Regions from separate parts of the Peribacillus sp. FSL H8-0477 genome, predicted to be linked through region 1. Evidence: riboswitches for the same ligand, from Rfam matches in the RefSeq annotation. Region 1 holds a riboswitch; each other region holds the start of a gene.
The links. Region 1 has a riboswitch for S-adenosylmethionine ahead of MHI18_RS06530 (M42 family metallopeptidase). Riboswitches for the same ligand answer to the same signal wherever they lie in the genome.

Region 2: it holds a riboswitch for S-adenosylmethionine, as region 1 does, so the genes downstream of both, MHI18_RS13470 (hypothetical protein) here and MHI18_RS06530 (M42 family metallopeptidase) in region 1, are expected to answer to the same signal.
Region 3: it holds a riboswitch for S-adenosylmethionine, as region 1 does, so the genes downstream of both, MHI18_RS03305 (aliphatic sulfonate ABC transporter substrate-binding protein) here and MHI18_RS06530 (M42 family metallopeptidase) in region 1, are expected to answer to the same signal.

Annotation. Positions count from the first base shown of each region.
Region 1 covers NZ_JBBODE010000001.1:1,260,973-1,266,861, forward strand. Annotated here, with positions in the region: gene MHI18_RS06525 (ABC transporter permease) at 1-221, opposite strand, end outside; gene MHI18_RS06530 (M42 family metallopeptidase) at 250-1,308, opposite strand; SAM riboswitch class I at 1,401-1,503, opposite strand; gene MHI18_RS06535 (IS256 family transposase) at 2,212-3,378, opposite strand; gene MHI18_RS06540 (UxaA family hydrolase) at 3,723-5,216, opposite strand; gene MHI18_RS06545 (tagaturonate reductase) at 5,213-5,889, opposite strand, start outside.
Region 2 covers NZ_JBBODE010000002.1:344,615-350,503, forward strand. Annotated here, with positions in the region: gene MHI18_RS13445 (polynucleotide kinase-phosphatase) at 1-667, shown strand, start outside; gene MHI18_RS13450 (SDR family NAD(P)-dependent oxidoreductase) at 941-1,699, shown strand; gene MHI18_RS13455 (EamA family transporter) at 1,762-2,670, opposite strand; gene MHI18_RS13460 (DUF5316 family protein) at 2,930-3,142, opposite strand; gene MHI18_RS13465 (hypothetical protein) at 3,514-3,732, shown strand; gene MHI18_RS13470 (hypothetical protein) at 3,774-4,106, opposite strand; SAM riboswitch class I at 4,179-4,279, opposite strand; gene MHI18_RS13475 (GDSL-type esterase/lipase family protein) at 4,441-5,166, shown strand; gene purT (phosphoribosylglycinamide formyltransferase 2) at 5,422-5,889, shown strand, end outside.
Region 3 covers NZ_JBBODE010000001.1:634,097-639,985, forward strand. Annotated here, with positions in the region: gene MHI18_RS03290 (CoxG family protein) at 1-9, opposite strand, end outside; gene MHI18_RS03295 (ABC transporter ATP-binding protein) at 100-804, opposite strand; gene MHI18_RS03300 (ABC transporter permease) at 821-1,612, opposite strand; gene MHI18_RS03305 (aliphatic sulfonate ABC transporter substrate-binding protein) at 1,682-2,659, opposite strand; SAM riboswitch class I at 2,763-2,872, opposite strand; gene MHI18_RS03310 (MBL fold metallo-hydrolase) at 2,972-3,769, opposite strand; gene MHI18_RS03315 (hypothetical protein) at 4,009-4,419, opposite strand; gene MHI18_RS03320 (hypothetical protein) at 5,111-5,434, shown strand; gene MHI18_RS03325 (hypothetical protein) at 5,569-5,889, opposite strand, start outside.

The DNA.
Region 1 (5,889 bases):
AAGTCAAAATGAAGCAAATCCTTCATATAGAGAACGTATTGAACAGGCAACGGTTCGTCCAAATTATATTTTGCCCTCATATTTTTAACAATTTCCTCCGGTAATGATTTTGCATCTGACGCAAATGGATCGCCTGGTATACTGTTCATAATGACAAAGGTCAGCGTCATAATAATCCAGAGAGTCACAACCATCGTTAGTAAGCGTTTTATTACATACATAGGATTCACCTGTCTTATTTACATATTTTTAAAAGGAAGTGAAGCTTAGCAACTCATCTTCATTAGTAATAAACAAAGTAAGCAAGTCTTTAGCAGCTTCTAAGTCTGTGATATCAATAATTTCAATTGGAGAGTGTGCGTTACGGGATGGAATAGAAAGCACGCCTGTCGGTATCCCTTTGTTGGAGAGGTGAACGGCTCCACCATCTGTCCCTATTCCAGGAAATACTTCCAGCTGATACGGAATTCCTCCCTCTTCTGCCAGTGTCTTTAGCTTCTCTCTAATGGCTGGATGGGCGATTAAGCTTGCATCCATGACCTTAATGCCAACTCCTCCACCAATCTGAAGCTCATCATCCAGGACAGTTTCTGGAGTATCACTGGCTGCTGTCGTATCAATGGCAATCGCTGCATCAGCAGCAATCCCCTCTGTTGCTACTTTCGCCCCTCTTAGGCCTATCTCTTCCTGAACCGTAAAGATAATGACAAGCTCTCCAGAGAAATCTGGAAGATCCTTCAGCACCTGTAACAACACCGCACAGCCTGCCCTGTCATCAAAGCCCTTGCCAACTATCCTCCCTGTATCACTGTTGCCCAAAACGGTAACGTCCGAAAGCCAGGTAACGGAATCCCCAATAGCAGCACCCATATTGATTGCTTGTTTCTTGGAACGGGCTCCAATATCGATATAGGATTCTCTGACAGACTTAAGCTTTCTTTCACTTTCAAACTTCCGATAATGGGCAGAAATCCCGCCAAACACACCAATTAAATACCCAGTACCAGTTCGAACCCGTACCTTTTGACCGGCCAATATACGAATATCATGACCTCCTAAAGACTCGACCTTAAGCAAGCCATCAGGTGTAATGCTTCGAATAATAAAGCCAACCTCATCCATATGCGCTGTAAGAATCAGCCTTGGCCCCGGTCTACTTCCTTTTTTTATCGCAGTAATATTACCAAGATGATCCACAGACCACTCGTCTGCTAAAGATTCAAGTTCTGACGTTATGTAACGGATAACTGGCTGTTCAAAGCCTGAAGGTCCGTGCAGCACAGAAAGCTCTCTAACGATTTTCTCCATTTCTTACTCCCCCTTTTTTCATCCCCAAACAACAAAAAGTCCCCTTCTTTTTTAAGAAGAGGACAGAATAAATAATAACTAGTTTTCTGTTCTTCTTATCTATCAGGCGAACCTGATGGAATTGGCACAGTATTCACAAGGAACCTGTTGCCGAGGTTTCAAAGGGCCATATCCCTCCACCTCTCTGGATAAGAAATCAATTATGTATTTTTATAATGAAATTAGCATAAGCCAGAATTCGAAGCACGTCAATCTATTTTTTCATTTTTATCATTTTTCTGATATATTAAATTACTATCTGAATGTTTAAATCTACAAGCCTGTTCGATAGTCACAAGACAAACCATCCTTAATCCTTCTTTGCCGCTTCCCAGCAACAACCTCGTGCTAAATCACGGTGTTTATGTGCGCCTGGCGCTTATTTTTGTGCGAAAACATCTCACCAGAAAACGTTTCAAGATCCCAAGGGTTGTTGAAAATATGTCATTTACTAGAATCTAAGTTGGATCTCTAAAGTAGAGTAAAGATAGATACTCATTTTCAAAAGACAGCCCCCCCAGACCTTTCACTTCTGACCTGATTAACGCCGGAGAGCGTTTTTGGGCATTCGGGGTTATGAAAATAGAGTCATCAAGACTGGTTAGATGCCAAATATGAGAAAAGTAGAGTCAAGTCCTTATTATTGTGTAAATTCGTTAACAATGTTTTCACTCTGATTAATTGGACGCTTTCAAACGGATAAAAAACTGTTTTTAGAGTTGCACAAAACCCTAACCTTACACTTTTTTTTGGAAACTTCCATGGCCATTTTCTCTCGCATTCGGGCAGAGCTGTCAAAGGCTTTTCACTTTGACAGCCCTGTTTGAATGTGAAATGATTCATGATGGAAGTTTTGAAAAATAACTACTTCGACAATGCTTTTTTCTTGTCGTAAACTGTGTCTTGATATTGCATTAAGAGAGCACCTACTAATCGGAAAGCAGATTGGGTATTAGGAAAGATCCGGATTACTCTTTCTCTTCTGCGTACTTCTTGATTTAAACGCTCCAGCGAATTTGTACTACGAATGTGCTGCCTGATTTTTTCAGGGTGATTCATGTATTGAATGGTGTCTTCGAACCCTTCATCCAAAATTTGAAGGGCTTTTTCATATTTTGATTCCTCACCAAATTTATTTATTAACTCCGTTTTAAATAGACGAATATCATCTATCGTGACTGCTTCAAATACCCGTTTAATCATCAAGCGAATATCAGATGATCCCTTTTTAGGCAGTTTTTCGATAATGTTCCGTTTAAAATGGACATTGCACCGTTGCCAGCTGGTCCCAATGAATTCCCGTTGGACTGCTTTGACTAACCCTTGATGGGCATCAGAAATCACCAGTTTCGGGGATTGAAGACCGCGGGATTTTAGTTGCTTAAAGAACTGTGACCAAGATTCAAAGCTTTCTACATGATCTACATGGAGCCCTAGAATCTCTCGCTTATTCTGTTCCGTAAGGGCAGTCGCAATATATACGGCTTTTGAGACAACTTGATGGTGCTCACGCACCTTGATATACATGGCATCTACGAAAACAAAGGGGTAGTACGTGGTATTGAGGGGCCTCCCTGCCCAGCCATTAACAATGGGATCAAGCTTTTCAGTCAGCGATGAAACGAAGGATTTTGAGACATTTTCACCGCATAGCTGTTCGACAATATGAGTAACCTTTCGTGTAGAAACTCCATTGATTACCATCTCTAACATGGAAAGGACGAGCGCTTGATCGACCCGAGCATATTTTTCAAATACAGAAGGGGAAAAGTCGCCATTACGTGTTCTAGGGACCTTCAATTTAATCTTGCCAATACTCATCGTAAAATCACGTTCATAATAGCCATTTCGATAATCCTGACGCTCGGTAGAGCGCTCATAAGATGAAACTTGTAGATGGTTGTCTCTCTCTTTCTCCATAAACTCATTTAAGATCAACACAACCGCTGATTTAATCACGGCATCAAGATTAGAATTCATAATGGAAAGTTTTAAAAGATCGATATCAAGGTTAAACTGTAACTGAGTCATTATATTCCCTCTTTTCAATGTGTTTTCATGGTGAAAACATTGTTTCCAAGAGCGAATAAAATGACTCTCTTTTTTTACACAATTATATGGACTTAATCAAAAGTAGAGAAAGATACCCTATTTTCAACAACCCTAAAGCCTTGAATGTCTTCGATGTGTGCAAAACTAACGATTTTCTGTGCACTTGGGGTTCATTTCTGTGCAAAACCCAGCAAAAAGTGTGCAGTTCAGCGACTTTTCTGTGCAAAACAAGCCAAAAAGTGTGCAAAGGGGTTTTTAGGGGATCGGGGTATGAAAATAGTATCTCCACCAACAAAAAAAGAAGAAGCAATCGCTTCTTCCCCTTACAGTGTTACCCCTGTTTTAAAGATTGCCAGTTCTCTAAAGTCGTTCTTTTCATTGTTGACGAATTCTCCGTTGGTGACTTGGATGATGTAGTCGATGAAGTCGCGTAAGACAAGCTCTGGTGATACGTCATCTTCGAGCAAAGTGCCTGCATTGAAGTCGATCCAGTGCGGCTTTGCTTCATAGATGGGTGTATTCGTCGATACTTTCATTGTCGGCACGAAGGTCCCAAATGGTGTTCCTCTTCCTGTTGTGAATAAGACGATATGGCAGCCTGCCGCTGCTAGTGCGGAGGATGCAATCAAATCATTTCCTGGAGCACTCAAGAGATTCAAGCCTTTTCTTTGTAACACTTCTCCGTATTTTAAAACATCGACCACGGGTGCTGAACCGGCTTTTTGGGTACAGCCCAATGATTTGTCCTCTAAGGTGGTAATTCCGCCTGCTTTGTTACCAGGCGAAGGATTTTCATAGATTGGCTGATTAAAGGTTAGAAAATAATCTTTAAAATCATTAATTAACGATACCGTTTTATGAAAGACTTCCTCCGTTTCTGCTCGTTCCATCAAGATTGTTTCTGCCCCAAACATTTCTGGAACCTCTGTCAAAACGGTCGTTCCCCCCTGTGCAATCAGAAAATCAGAAAACCTTCCTAAAAGAGGATTGGCCGTAATCCCTGAAAAGCCATCGGACCCGCCGCACTTCAGACCAATTTTCAATTCGGCTAACGGAACATCTTCCCTTTTGTCGTTTTGGGCATGAGCATGAATTTCTTTGACCATCTCTACTCCCGCTTCGATTTCGTCAGTGACATCTTGTGACACAAGGAATTTAATCCGATCATCATCGACATTCCCAAGTGACTCTTTAAAGGTGACCATCTCATTGTTTTCACAGCCAAGTCCGAGCACCAATACCCCGGCAGCATTCGGATGGTTCACGGCATTCAATAAAATTTGCTTCGTATTTTCATGGTCATCACCTAATTGCGAGCAGCCAAAACTATGCTTGAACACTAGCATATTATCAAATGGTGCAATATCCTTCACTTCTTTTTCAAATCGTTTAATAATTTTCTCGGCAATCCCATTCACGCAGCCGACCGTTGGAACAATCCAAAGCTCATTTCTGATTCCGACTAATCCATTCCTTCGTCTATAGCCTTTAAATGTTAGCTGTTCATTTTCAAAAGGATTTTCGGTTAACTTTTGCTTGTAGCTGTATTCCTGTGTCCCAGACAAATTCGTTTTCGTATTATGCGTGTGAACCCACTCACCAACTCCAATATCTTCTAGGGCGTGACCGATTGGAAAGCCGTATTTCATCACATGGTCACCTTTTTTTAAATCCTTCAAAGCTACTTTATGCCCTCGATCAACCTCTTGTTTGATGACTATTTCGCTACCATTGACAACGATTTTCTCTTCTTTAGCCAGCTTTCGTAAAGCCAAGACAATATTGTCCTGTTCCGTAATCTGCATAATATCCTTCATGAAATCCACTCCTTTTTGACACTCATCATTGCCTCTCTTATTCCAGCTTGTTCAATCTGCTTCAGGTTGTCTGTCACCAATTCCGTTAGACCGGCTACGCTGGTTAAATTCATTCCCCAAATACCTTCGTTACTCAGACAGCTTTCGACAAATTGCTGGAGTGTCATCTTTTGCTCATCCACTGCTCTCCATGATGCGGCAAACCAGTCTAGCACAGCTGCATCGTCTTCTCTTTCCCCCCGATAAAAGCTTAATAAGGCGGCTAAGGAAAAAACGATTCGCTGCGGCAGTTCTTTTTTCTTCTCTAGGTAATCCAAGAGAGTTGGTAAAATCCTCGCTGTAAATTTAGAGGTTGAATTTAAGCTTATGCTTAGTAAATAATGCTTAAAGTATGGATTTCTAAACCGATTAATTACATCATTAGCGAACACCTTTACATCAGAGTTGAGCGTCGGCACAATTTCTTCATAAATCAGTTCATGAATATAACGGCCGACTTCCTCGTCCTCCACCGCTTCTGCTACCGTTTCCAATCCAGCTAAATAACCAATCGGGGTCATCGCTGTATGAGCCCCATTTAAAATCCTCACTTTTTGTGTACGGTAAGGCGTTAAATCATCGACAATAAACGTGTTTAAAGCCACTTGATCAATGGGGAATTCATCCTTAATCC
Region 2 (5,889 bases), on a different contig from region 1:
AGATCGAACAATAATTAAAAGTAAGCTTGAAAAATCTATTCATACTAATCAAGACTTAGAAGAATGGCTTGGTGAATATGATGAAAAACTATACAATGCACATGTGTTTAAAGAAGTTTTTCAAAAATACTGTTGGGACATAGAAGATATTAATCTAATTCAGATTGCCCCATTCCATGTACTAGCACATAGTAATGAAACGTTCTTTAATAAGCCGCATACTTGGCATATGGAAATGAATCAGGAATTTGCGAAAATGGCAGACCTGTTTGTAGAAACTGAATTTATGGTTATTGACGATTCAACAAGTGAAGAGGCCGTTATTAAATGGTGGGAAAGCATCACAAATGATGGACATGAAGGAATCGTTATTAAGCCAGAGCGATTTATATCAAAAGCAAAAGGTAAACTTATACAACCTGCCATAAAGGTTAGAGGCCGGAAGTATCTAAACATTATTTATGGTATGGACTACTTACTACCAAAAAACTTGAACAGGTTAAAGGAACGAAATGTTTCCAAAAAACAGAAGCTGGCACTAAAGGAATTTACGCTAGGAGTAGAAGGAATTCGAAGATTTGTTAGTGGTGAATCTATTGAAAGAGTACATGAGTGTGTGCTTGGAACTCTAGCAATGGAAGCAGATCCAGTTGATCCGAGGTTGTAACAGTTGAATAACGGATAACCGCTCATTTTTAGTTCATGAGCGGTTATTTTTTATTTTCTAAAAACGCATCTGTTTTATTTTGGGGATGGATAGAAGTAAAGTTGTTCGAAGTGTTCTTACACAAGCCTTTTTCACTTTCTTTATAACGAACCGACTCTTCCCGGTGTGTGCATTGTTTTAATTCAAAGTGATTGGGTAAAATACAAACGAGTAGGCATATTAACCTAAAAATATAGATAAAGCAGCTAATACAACTAGGAGGAGTAGTTAATTATGACAACCAAGAATAAGGTAGCGATTATCACAGGAGCAGGAAGCGGCTTAGGACAGGCTACGGCAGTTCGAATGGCCGAAGATGGAATCAACATCGTTGTAGTGGATGTGAATGAAAAGGGAGGTAACGAAACAGTAGAAATGGTAAAAAAATTAGGAGCAGACGCCATTTTCATCAAAACTGATGTTTCTAAGGCAGAAGAAGTGAAGAACTATGTGGATAAGACAGTAGAGAAATTCGGAAAGATCGATTACTTCTTCAATAATGCAGGGATTTCAGGAAGTGGTGCGTACTTCTTAGATACAGCCATTGAAGAAATTGAGAAAATTGTTCAAATCAATTTAATGGGTAGTTTGTACGGCGTTCGTTATGTAGCCGAGGTCATGCTAAAAAATGGCGGTGGATCAATTGTCAATACAGCTTCAAGTGCAGGTGTAATTGGACAGGATTCAGTTGTAACGTATTCAGCAACGAAACACGGAATTGCTGGTTTAACCAAGTCGATGGTAGCTGAATATGGAAAAGACGGATTGCGTGTAAATGCAATTGCTCCCGGTCCTACAGAGACACCTATGGTTAAAGCCTTTTACGAAGCAAACCCGGCAATGAAAGAGAATGCAACGAAAGGCATTCCTCAAAAACGATTGGGAACACCGGAAGAGGTTGCGGAACTTGTAACCTTCCTTTTAACGTCTAAAGCAGAATATATCAACGGAGAAGTTATCCGCATCGATGGCGGGTTTACAAATACTAAGTAAAAAATACAGCAAAAAGAAGCAGTGTCTCAATGGACACTGCTCTTTTTTGAATATTGACTTACTTACAACTCATCAGCAATACCAAGCAAAGCAATCCCAAAAATAACAACAATAATGATGGTATATTGCATTTTGTTCAGTTTTTCTTTAAGGAATATACGCGACAGGATGACAGAGAAAATGCTATATGAAGCAATAAGCGGTGCGGCGATAATTGCATTCTTTGCCATTGCAAATACATAAAAGAATTGACCAATCGTTTCAAGGATGGCGGCAGACGCTTTATCTCGTTCGGTAAAAACGTTGAATGATTCTTTTTTAATTAATTTAAGGTATCCAAACGACAATACAGCACAAATGAAGAAAGTATATTCATAGGCTAGCAGTGCCGAATCTTCGCTGATCAGATTTAATTCATCTAAGTAAATGGCATCGGCAAAGGTTCCTAATCCATCAATAAAAGCATAAAGGATAGGGAAAATAATCGCCATAAAGCCAATTTTATATTTTTTATCAATTTCAACGGATTGATTTTGAAGGGCTTCGTTTTCTGCTTTCTTTTCTAAAACGGCGATGCCGATAACACCTAGTGTGATAATAATGAGTCCTAAAACTTCAATTACACCTAATTCATGGGTGAAAAAGATGAAAATTAGGATTGCCGTAACGGCTCCGGAGGAATTTTGGATAGGCGAAGCAATCGAAAGTTCCAAATATCGTAACCCGATATAACCAATTGCCATCGACAAAATGTAGAGTCCTGATACAGGTAAATAAGTGATTAAATCCATAGGATTAAAAGTCAATCCTTTGAATAAAAGGTACCCTGTTGCATGCAAACCCATAACCAAGCCGACCATAATGATGATTTTAATATGGCTGAACTTATCATTACTATCTGTTCCTTTTTTATAAAATAGATCCGCCCCGCCCCATGCAAGTGCTGTGAGTAGAGCAAAAATAAACCACATAATGAATTCTCCTCTTTTTGTTTATTATACAAATATAGCAATGAGATAATTAATTAAAACTCTTAATTATACAACGGATAATAATCACGTCAAGAAGAAGTTTAAATAAGGGTTCATTTAGAACGCACTTTCTCTGGATGCAGAGAAAGGGTTTTTTGAAAGGATTATTTAGCGGGTCAATAGTTATTGATAAAATAAAAAATCAAAAGGCTGCCGACTCTTTCTCAACAGCCTAGAAGCGATATAAATATCTTGAGAATCATATTGTATTTTTAAAATACAACATTCCGCTTATGGCTAGAGAAAGGATGCCTAAAAATCCAGAATAAATGGCTATTCTTGTTCTGGATCTTCTATATGCGGTTGTTTCATTATTGAATGTAGCTCTTTGCTGTTGAGGCGTCGTCCATGCCCCAACTGATATACCGGAGATAATGATACAGACTACACCGACAAAAAAGAAGTACTGCAAATAAACACCCCCTTTCTTCTATTAGTACGTTACATAATCTTATAAGTTTCGCTATTAAGTAAAATGATTGATAAAATACCTACTCTTTCTATTCTGCTCATTTATTTTAAAAACTAATAGGAGTTTCTTCCAATTTTTATTTATTAAAAGATTTATTTTATTTAATCAATCGATTGATTAAACTGGTTAAACCAATGATACATAAGGGTTTTAAAAGTTACAGACAGTTCGTTAATGATTTAGAAAATAAATTATTTAAATAATTTTTAAAATACAGTTTATTTGGGTATATACTTAAAGTAGATGAAGTAGGACAAGTGCTGTACATCGAGTTCCTATTAGTTTTAAAAAACCGTAATGGAGGAATGGAAATGGAAAACATGGCGATGAGTATGATGATGAAGATGTCAATGGAAAGAATGATGACAGAAATGAATGGTATGAAAATGATGATGACTAGAATGCAAGGCATGGAAATGAATGATGAAATGGGTATGGATATGAAAGAAATGATGATGAAAATGCAAGAGTGTGATGAAATGATTTCAACCATGATGCAAATGATGTCAGCTATGAAGGTTAACGCATAAAAAAGATGGAGTATCTCATTAACGAGATACTCCATCTTTTTTTAGTTAGTTATGAACGATTTATCCTCTTGCAGACAGCGGATTTCCCGACTGATTTCCATACGCTGTTGTTTTAAAGTCCAGAGCTTTTCTCCTATTACTTCTGAGATGGCTGAATCATTTCGCAGTTCTTTGTAAAGAGCCAGTATTTCATTATTTACTCGCTCAAAGGACTCCCATAGAGCCTGAATCTCCCAGGTTTTATCTGTTTTCTGATTATGATTTTTTAGTTGTTCAATTATTTCATTTTGCCAATGAATATCACCAAGATCTTTTGCAAAAAGGTAAAGATCTAAGTATTCATCCACGGTTAAAAACGTCTTATTATTTATCATCGATAAACTCTCCTTTTCTATACAAAAAAACTCTCTTCCTAAGAAGAGGGCTTTTGTAAGAAAAGACACCTCCCCTTATCGTCCAAAGCTAAGCTTTGCTGGAATTAGCACCATCACTACGTGTGGTTGCTGAGGTTTCGTCGGGCCAGTCCCTCCACCTCTCTGGATAAGAGATATGTTTTTATTTTATAAGTAGTATTTTGATTATTCTAATAAAAAAAATTGAATTTGTCAATTGAATGTCGAAAAAATTACTTTAGTCCTAAGAAGGATTTTCAATATAAATACTGAATTTGAACTAGTGAACACCAAAAATTATCAAGGGGGAATTATTTTGAATCGAAAACAGAAAACTGCAAGTATCGTGTTAGCCATGTCACTAGTAGTCGGTGTGCCATTTAGTGCTTCAGCAAAAAAAGCTCCTGCACCAGTAAAGGTTGAATATGTGGCATTAGGGGATTCGTTAGCAGCAGGGCTGTCACCGAATGGCTATTTAGATTATGGGTATGTTGATTATATTGCTGATTCATTTGTGGCAAAAAAGTATAAATTAGCAGACTTTGATAATTTCAGCGTACCAGGTTATACATCGGATCGTCTTCTGCTAGATGTAACGAAAAGCAAGAAAATCAGGAAGGAAATTAAAAGCGCTACTCATATTACCATTGATATCGGGGCAAATGATTTACTTGCCAAGATAAATACGGATCCTTCGAAAGCGTCGGAAGCACTTGTCGCTGTTTCTACTAATCTGAATAAGATACTAAAAACAATTGACGGCCTTAATCCAAAGGTAAAGGTTTATGTAATGGGTTACTATAATTGTTTCCCTTATTATCCAGCTGAACAGCAAGCTGCTTTAATGCCGTTGCTAACAGGGCTTAATACGCAAATTAAGTCAGCAGCAGCAGAAAATGGCGACACGTTTGTGGCGACTGACAAAGCGATTGCTAAGAATTATAAAAAGTATCTTCCAAATAAGACGAATATTCATTTGAGTGAATCTGGATATAAAGTGCTTGCAGCTGAATTTTGGAAGGCAATAAGTAAAAAGAAATAATCAGTGAGCTATGAAGAGTCCTCTTAATTGAAGGGCTTTTTTTATGGAAAATTATTTAATCAATCGATTGATTAAATTTGGGGACACCAAAATTTTTCTGTATATAACCAATATGTATTGTACGTTATGAGGTAGGTTTTTTATGTTAATCTAGTATTATAATTGATTTATTGTTGTTAAAAACGAATAATACTAGATTACTTTATTATAATAGTTCGTATATAATGAAAAAGAGAAAAGGGGAGGTTGACTAATATGTATAAAGCTAAGAAAATTTTACTGTTAGGATCTGGAGAATTAGGAAAAGAAGTGATTATTGAAGCACAGCGCCTGGGTGTAGAGACGATTGCTGTTGACCGTTATGCAGATGCACCAGCGATGCAGGCAGCCCACCGCAGTTATGTGATTGATATGCTGAATGCAAAAGAGCTTCGGGAGATTGTTGAAAGGGAAAAGCCTGATTTAATTGTGCCTGAAATTGAAGCGATTGCAACGTCTGAACTTATTAAGTTGGAGGATGAAGGATTTACAGTCATTCCAACGGCTCGTGCAGCTAAACTGACGATGGATCGGGAAGGCATTCGTAGACTTGCTTCTGAGACATTACAAATACCCACAGCTGGATATCAATTTGCTGATACATATGAAGAATTCGTGAAGGGTGCGTATAAAATCGGTTTCCCAAATGTAGTGAAACCATTGATGAGCTCTTCAGGTAAAGGG
Region 3 (5,889 bases), 630 kb from region 1:
GGTTGGCAAAAGTCCCACCTCATTCGTGTTGTTACTTTCACTCCTACTGTATTATATTGTCCAAACTGTATAGAACCTTAAGAGTAAAATAGCTAAATCTTAGGATACGGTTTCCCGTAAATCAAGTACCTGTAATATTTCAGCCTTTATGAGAGCTAGATCCATATCGGTACGATTCCTTGGTTTGGACTGCTTGATTGTGAGTACCTCAGCTAATACACCTGGCTGCCCCTTTAAAATAAGAATACGATCACAAAGATATAAGGCTTCATCGATATCATGAGTAACTAATAGCATCGTCGTATTTTTCTTTTTCCAGATAGAGAGTAATAATTCTTGCAGCTGCATTTTGGTAAAAGCATCTACCGCACTAAAGGGTTCATCAAGTAATAGTACTTCAGGCTCCGTTACAAGTGCCCGCGCAATCGCAGTCCGTTGAGACATCCCTCCAGAAAGATCCTTTGGGTAATGTTTTTCAAAGCCCGTGAGACCTACCGTACCCAACAATTCGTGGACGAGAGCTTCTTGATCCCCCTTGAGCCCAAAGGATACATTTTGTTCAACTGTCAGCCAAGGCATCAGCCTCGGCTCTTGGAACATCATTCCGACTTCTTCCTTCTCAAGACTAAAGTTCCCTGTGTAGTCCTTATCCAACCCTGACAGGACACGCAGCAAGGTACTTTTTCCACAGCCGCTTGTTCCTAGTATCCCAATGATCTCTCCCTCCTCCACGGTGAAAGAAACATCAATTAATCCAGCCTGTTTATGATTGAATGTCCGTGAAACCTGTTGTACAGATAACATATCGATTCCTTCTTTCTCAATGTTGATTTGCCAAACTGTCCTGCCACCTTAGTGAGCGTTCTTCAATCATTTTTAGGAACCAGTCGGTTAGTTTACCTAGAATAGCGAAAAGAAGAATACTGCCGATTATCGTATCTGGAGAATACGTATTCTGGCCGACAATCAACAGGTAACCCAGCCCTTTGCTTGCCCCCATAATTTCTGCCGCCACAACAAACATCCATCCAAGGCCAAGACCGCTGCGGATTCCTGTCAAAAATGATGGAAGCGAGGCAGGAAGAATAATTCTGCGGACAATTTGAAACGATGTAAAACCATATATTTTACCGACTTCAATCAGCTTACGATCTACACCCCGTATCCCGGCCACCATGTTCAGATAGACTGGAAAAAACACCCCAACCGCGATGAGCGTCACCTTCGAGGTTTCACCAATGCCCATCCAGAGAATAAACAACGGTACCCAAGCAAGCGATGGAATCGATCGAAGCGCTTGAATAATGGGATCCACAAGTTCTTCAAAAATTTTCAGATAACCCACCAATGAACCAACGATTATGGCAGCCAGTGTTCCAATAAAAAATCCTGCAAACACTCTTGTTAAGGTCGAACCAAGATGTCCCCAAAGGGTTCCTTCCAACACCATTTGATATAGGCTGGCAATAATTACAGATGGTGCAGGCAGCAAATGGGCTTCAATAAGCCCCATTTTGCTTGCTGCTTCCCATAACACGACTAATGTCACTGGCAGGATGCTGCCCAGCAGAAGCCTACGATTACTCTGCGGCTTTTTACTTGTCATTGTCATTTTGTTTATTTGACCCAATTTAAGCGCACGATTACTTTGCTCTAACATCCTATTCCCCTCTCTTCTCCATTACTTGGTGACTTTCTCCGCGTATGTCGGGTTAAGTAACTTTTCTGTCAGCTCATTAACGTCGGTCGAGTCTTTTAATAAACCAGCTTCTTTGAGTACCTCTCCTGAACCAGTAATAATGGCTTTTTGTTCATCACCGGGAATCGGTTTAGAAAAATCCGTACGTTCCAATTGTTTTTTTGCAACCTCAAGTGAAATGCTTGCTTCTTTCGCAAGAATTTCTGCGGTTTCTTCTGGATGGTCGATTGTCCACTGCCGAGCTTCCTCATATGCTTCAAGAACTTTTTCCACATATTTTGGATACTTCTTAGCAAAGTCCTCACGAACATCCAACGTACTAAAACTATTAAAGTCAGGATTTCGGTAAAAGATTTGAATATCTGATTCCAATTCTACCTTAGCCATATGTGGATCAAGACCCGCCCAAGCATCTACATCACCTGATTGAACAGCTGCAGCTCCGTCACTGTGCTGTAGGTTTACAATTTCAACATCTTTCTCTGTTAATCCAGCTTCCTTTAACGCACGTAAGAGAAAAATATAGGGATCGGTACCCAGCGTTGCCGCTACTTTTTTCCCCTTTAAATCAGCTACTGATTGAATACTTCCTTTTTTGGCTAAAAGCGCCGTCCATTCCGGCTTTGAGGAAATATAGACGGTTTGGATAGGTGTGCCCTTTTCTTTGGCAAGCAAGGCTGCCGCACCTGCAGCTGAACCGAAATCAACACTATCTGAACTAAGAAATTCTAACGCTTTATTAGAACCTTGGCTGAGGACGAATTCGACATCAATACCCTCTTCTTTGAATTTCTTTTCAGCCAGCCCCTGATCTTTTAATACCAAGCTAACCGGTGAATAATACGCATAATCAAGAATAATTTTCTTTGGTTTTCCGTCCTTACCAGTCCCGCTGGCATCGTTCGAGCATCCTGAAAGTACTAATCCTACTAATGCCAATAATATAGCCCATTTCTTCATTTCCCTACCTCCGTTTTCTCTAGAATACCGATTTGCTTACTTGGTTTAATAAGCGCAAAAAACCCTCTTCAAAAAACAAGAAGAGGGTTTTTAAAAAAATCCTCCCTCATCTTTCAGATCAGTTGATCTGCAGGATTTAGCACCTTTTCAAGCATTTGCTTGATGGTTGCCGGGCTTCACAGGGCCTATTCCCTCCGCCGCTCTCGATAAGAGTGTCATTACTATTTAATTAAGGTATTTATCTGTTTGAAGTATATAGCACATAAATTTCAATGTCAATAATATTCTGAATATTTTATTTTATATTTCGATTCACTTTTCTTTTTTAGCGGCCTCTCTGACATTATGTAAATGTGTATCCTTCATTCCTTCAAAAAATTCATACTGTTCCCTAAGTGCGTCTTCACAATCTTCGCTTTGTTTTAGGGATTGTAAATAATGAATCGACTGATTTACACGCTGTTGTATGTCTTCCATTGAATTCGTTACACTCCCATGTCCCGGAATTAAAAGCTCTATGTTTCCTGAATCAATGATTTTCTTTATTTTGTTAATCGTTTTCTGATAGCTTTCATAATTGTCAAAAATAAAAGGAAACTCTACATCTGACAAGTGGTCTCCAGCCACAAGTATTCCCCCAGGTTCAATGACCGTAACGAGTCCATCATTGGTATGGCCAGGAGCAAGGTAAAATGTAAGCATACGATTACCTATCTTCATTGTTTCGCCGTCATTGGCAACGGCACACTCCACCTCCGGATACAAAATTGGATAAGAGCGTTTCAAATAGTATTTCTTATCAAAGTCATGGATTTGTTTGAGTGGAAAGTCCTTTGCAGGATGATTGGTAAAGGCTGCTGAAGCGATTACTACTGCATCCGGGAATGCTCCGTAACCAATAATATGGTCAAAATCACTATGGGTAAACAGCAGATACAGAGGCCTTCCTCTTCGAATTGCAGCTACATAAGATTGGATTTCACATACTTCTTCCGGCAGCCAGCCCGGGTCGATTAGCAGCAAAGACGTCTCTGCATCTATCATCGTTGAAGTGGTTTGGTACAGCGAACTTTGAAAAACGACAACGGTCTCATTCTGAAAAACAATCATGTGTTTCCCCCTTTTCCTACTATTATATCAAAGAAGAAGCAGCTTAAAAGAATACTGAAACGGCTGTTAACCTTCATAATTCCCCACCCCTCTCCAATATAAATCAGCTTAACCACCCTTTCTGGACGATCGAGCAAGATAGATGAAGTGGGGCGAATTTACTTGAATTTAAATTTAGGATTATAAATGAATCCTAAAAAGACCGCCATTGGCGGTCTTCTGAGCTACTAACACCTACGTTAGTTCATGAAAACAATATCTAATTTTCCAGTTACTTTACCAGAAGCGTATCCATCTTTCACGTCGACATAAAATTTACCTATTTTCATGCCTTTGAATAACGCCTTTCCACCAGCTAAGCTATGATAGCCTGTAGCCTTTCCAGTACTAGCATTGACGAGACGAACCTGTATTTTACTATAATCAGTTAATTTCTTACTTCCAGTAGAGGTCTTAAAATAGATTGGGGAAACTAGTTCGATTTGTATGTCACTACCTTTGTTAGGATTACCAATTTCACCATCATATTTTCCATCTTCAGTTTGAAAGGAATACCGTGGAACACTTGCTTGAGCTGAAGAATTATCTAATGCCAATCCACCTGCCAGAACGAACACTACAGTACTTAAAATTAAAAATATACGTTTCATTGTATCACCTCCTTTACCTCACTATAGCTTCTTTGAATTCAAACATCTTTTGGTAGCGTTATCACCATCGTTATAACAGTTTTAACCACTACGATTGTTGGACTATCTGTCCGTCTTAATTTGGTATACCAAAAGAATACGATATTGATGTGTCCAACATGTGTACATATAAAATAATCCTGATAAAAAAGAGCACAAAGAAAAAAGAGGCTGCAAATACACGCTCCTCTTCATGGGTAATCTTAGTGTTTTTTTTGCTCTAACCAGCTCCTCCAAGTAAGTTATAAACGTTCACCCATTTTCGCACCATAGAACGATCAATGGTCTATTTTTCAGGCAAATTCCTGTAACCGCAACTTCTTGCAAGTAGCCATTGATCACTGCTCAAATTCACATCTTATTTGACCATTAAAATCCCCCCGAAAGTTATTGTCTAACTTTCGGGGGTCACATCAACTGGGCAGCCTTTTTCATGTTTTTATTAACATAACCCCTGATCTCGGAAGCTGGCCTCGAGCTGGGTTTTTATTTTTATAGAAGAGTAGTGGGTGGTTCGTATTTTTAAATTCATTATGGGGTGTTTTTAGTACAATCTGATATATTATTATTATGTTAACGGTAGTTTATAACTGGTGATTGTATTAAAGAAAAAAGAGGATTGTATAAGATTTCAAGCGAGAGAAAAATTTAATTGAATAATTTTGAAAACCATTGTACTTTTATTTTTGTAATTATTAGTGGGATTTTCTTAACAATAGGTGCTGAAAAGAAAAGTAATTTATATTACTCTCTTAGCATCGGAGTAATTGGGTTATATCTGATATTTATCGTCTATTTAGTAGGTGAAAATGGTATAACTCTTTCGTTTGTCATTCAACATATGTCAGCACTTCTAGTATTGGACTGTGGCTATTTATATGAAGATAAAGAAAAAAGTAAAAGAAATAAAATTTTATCTAAACTAACGACAGGATTTATAATCTTATTTATGTTATCAATGTTTACAAGAAGTTGAAAAAGGAAATTTTTTTGCGTTATTTGAATGGAAGATACCTTAATGCACTATTTTTTACCTGAATTTGAATGTATGATTTGTGTAAGAATCATACATTCAAAAGAACGTCAATTGGTGGCCATTTAAATGTAATTTTACAATCGTTTTGTTATGATAGCTCCAAATCCAATCATCATATATATTCCCATCATACATATGATCAACATACCAGTTTCAATAAAATGAACACCCATTGAATATAAAGTTAGTAAAGCAACTCCACTACCACAAAGAATAACATATAGTACTATCATAAAATATCGTTGCATAAGCATTACTTTTCGTTCATCAACTTCTGGAACATTTCCATTTCTTTTTTTGTTCAATTTAGAAAAAAACAACCAGATGACAAATCCTAAGATTGCTCCACCTACCATAGGAATAGCTATATCATATCTGTACTCACTAGTGGCGTT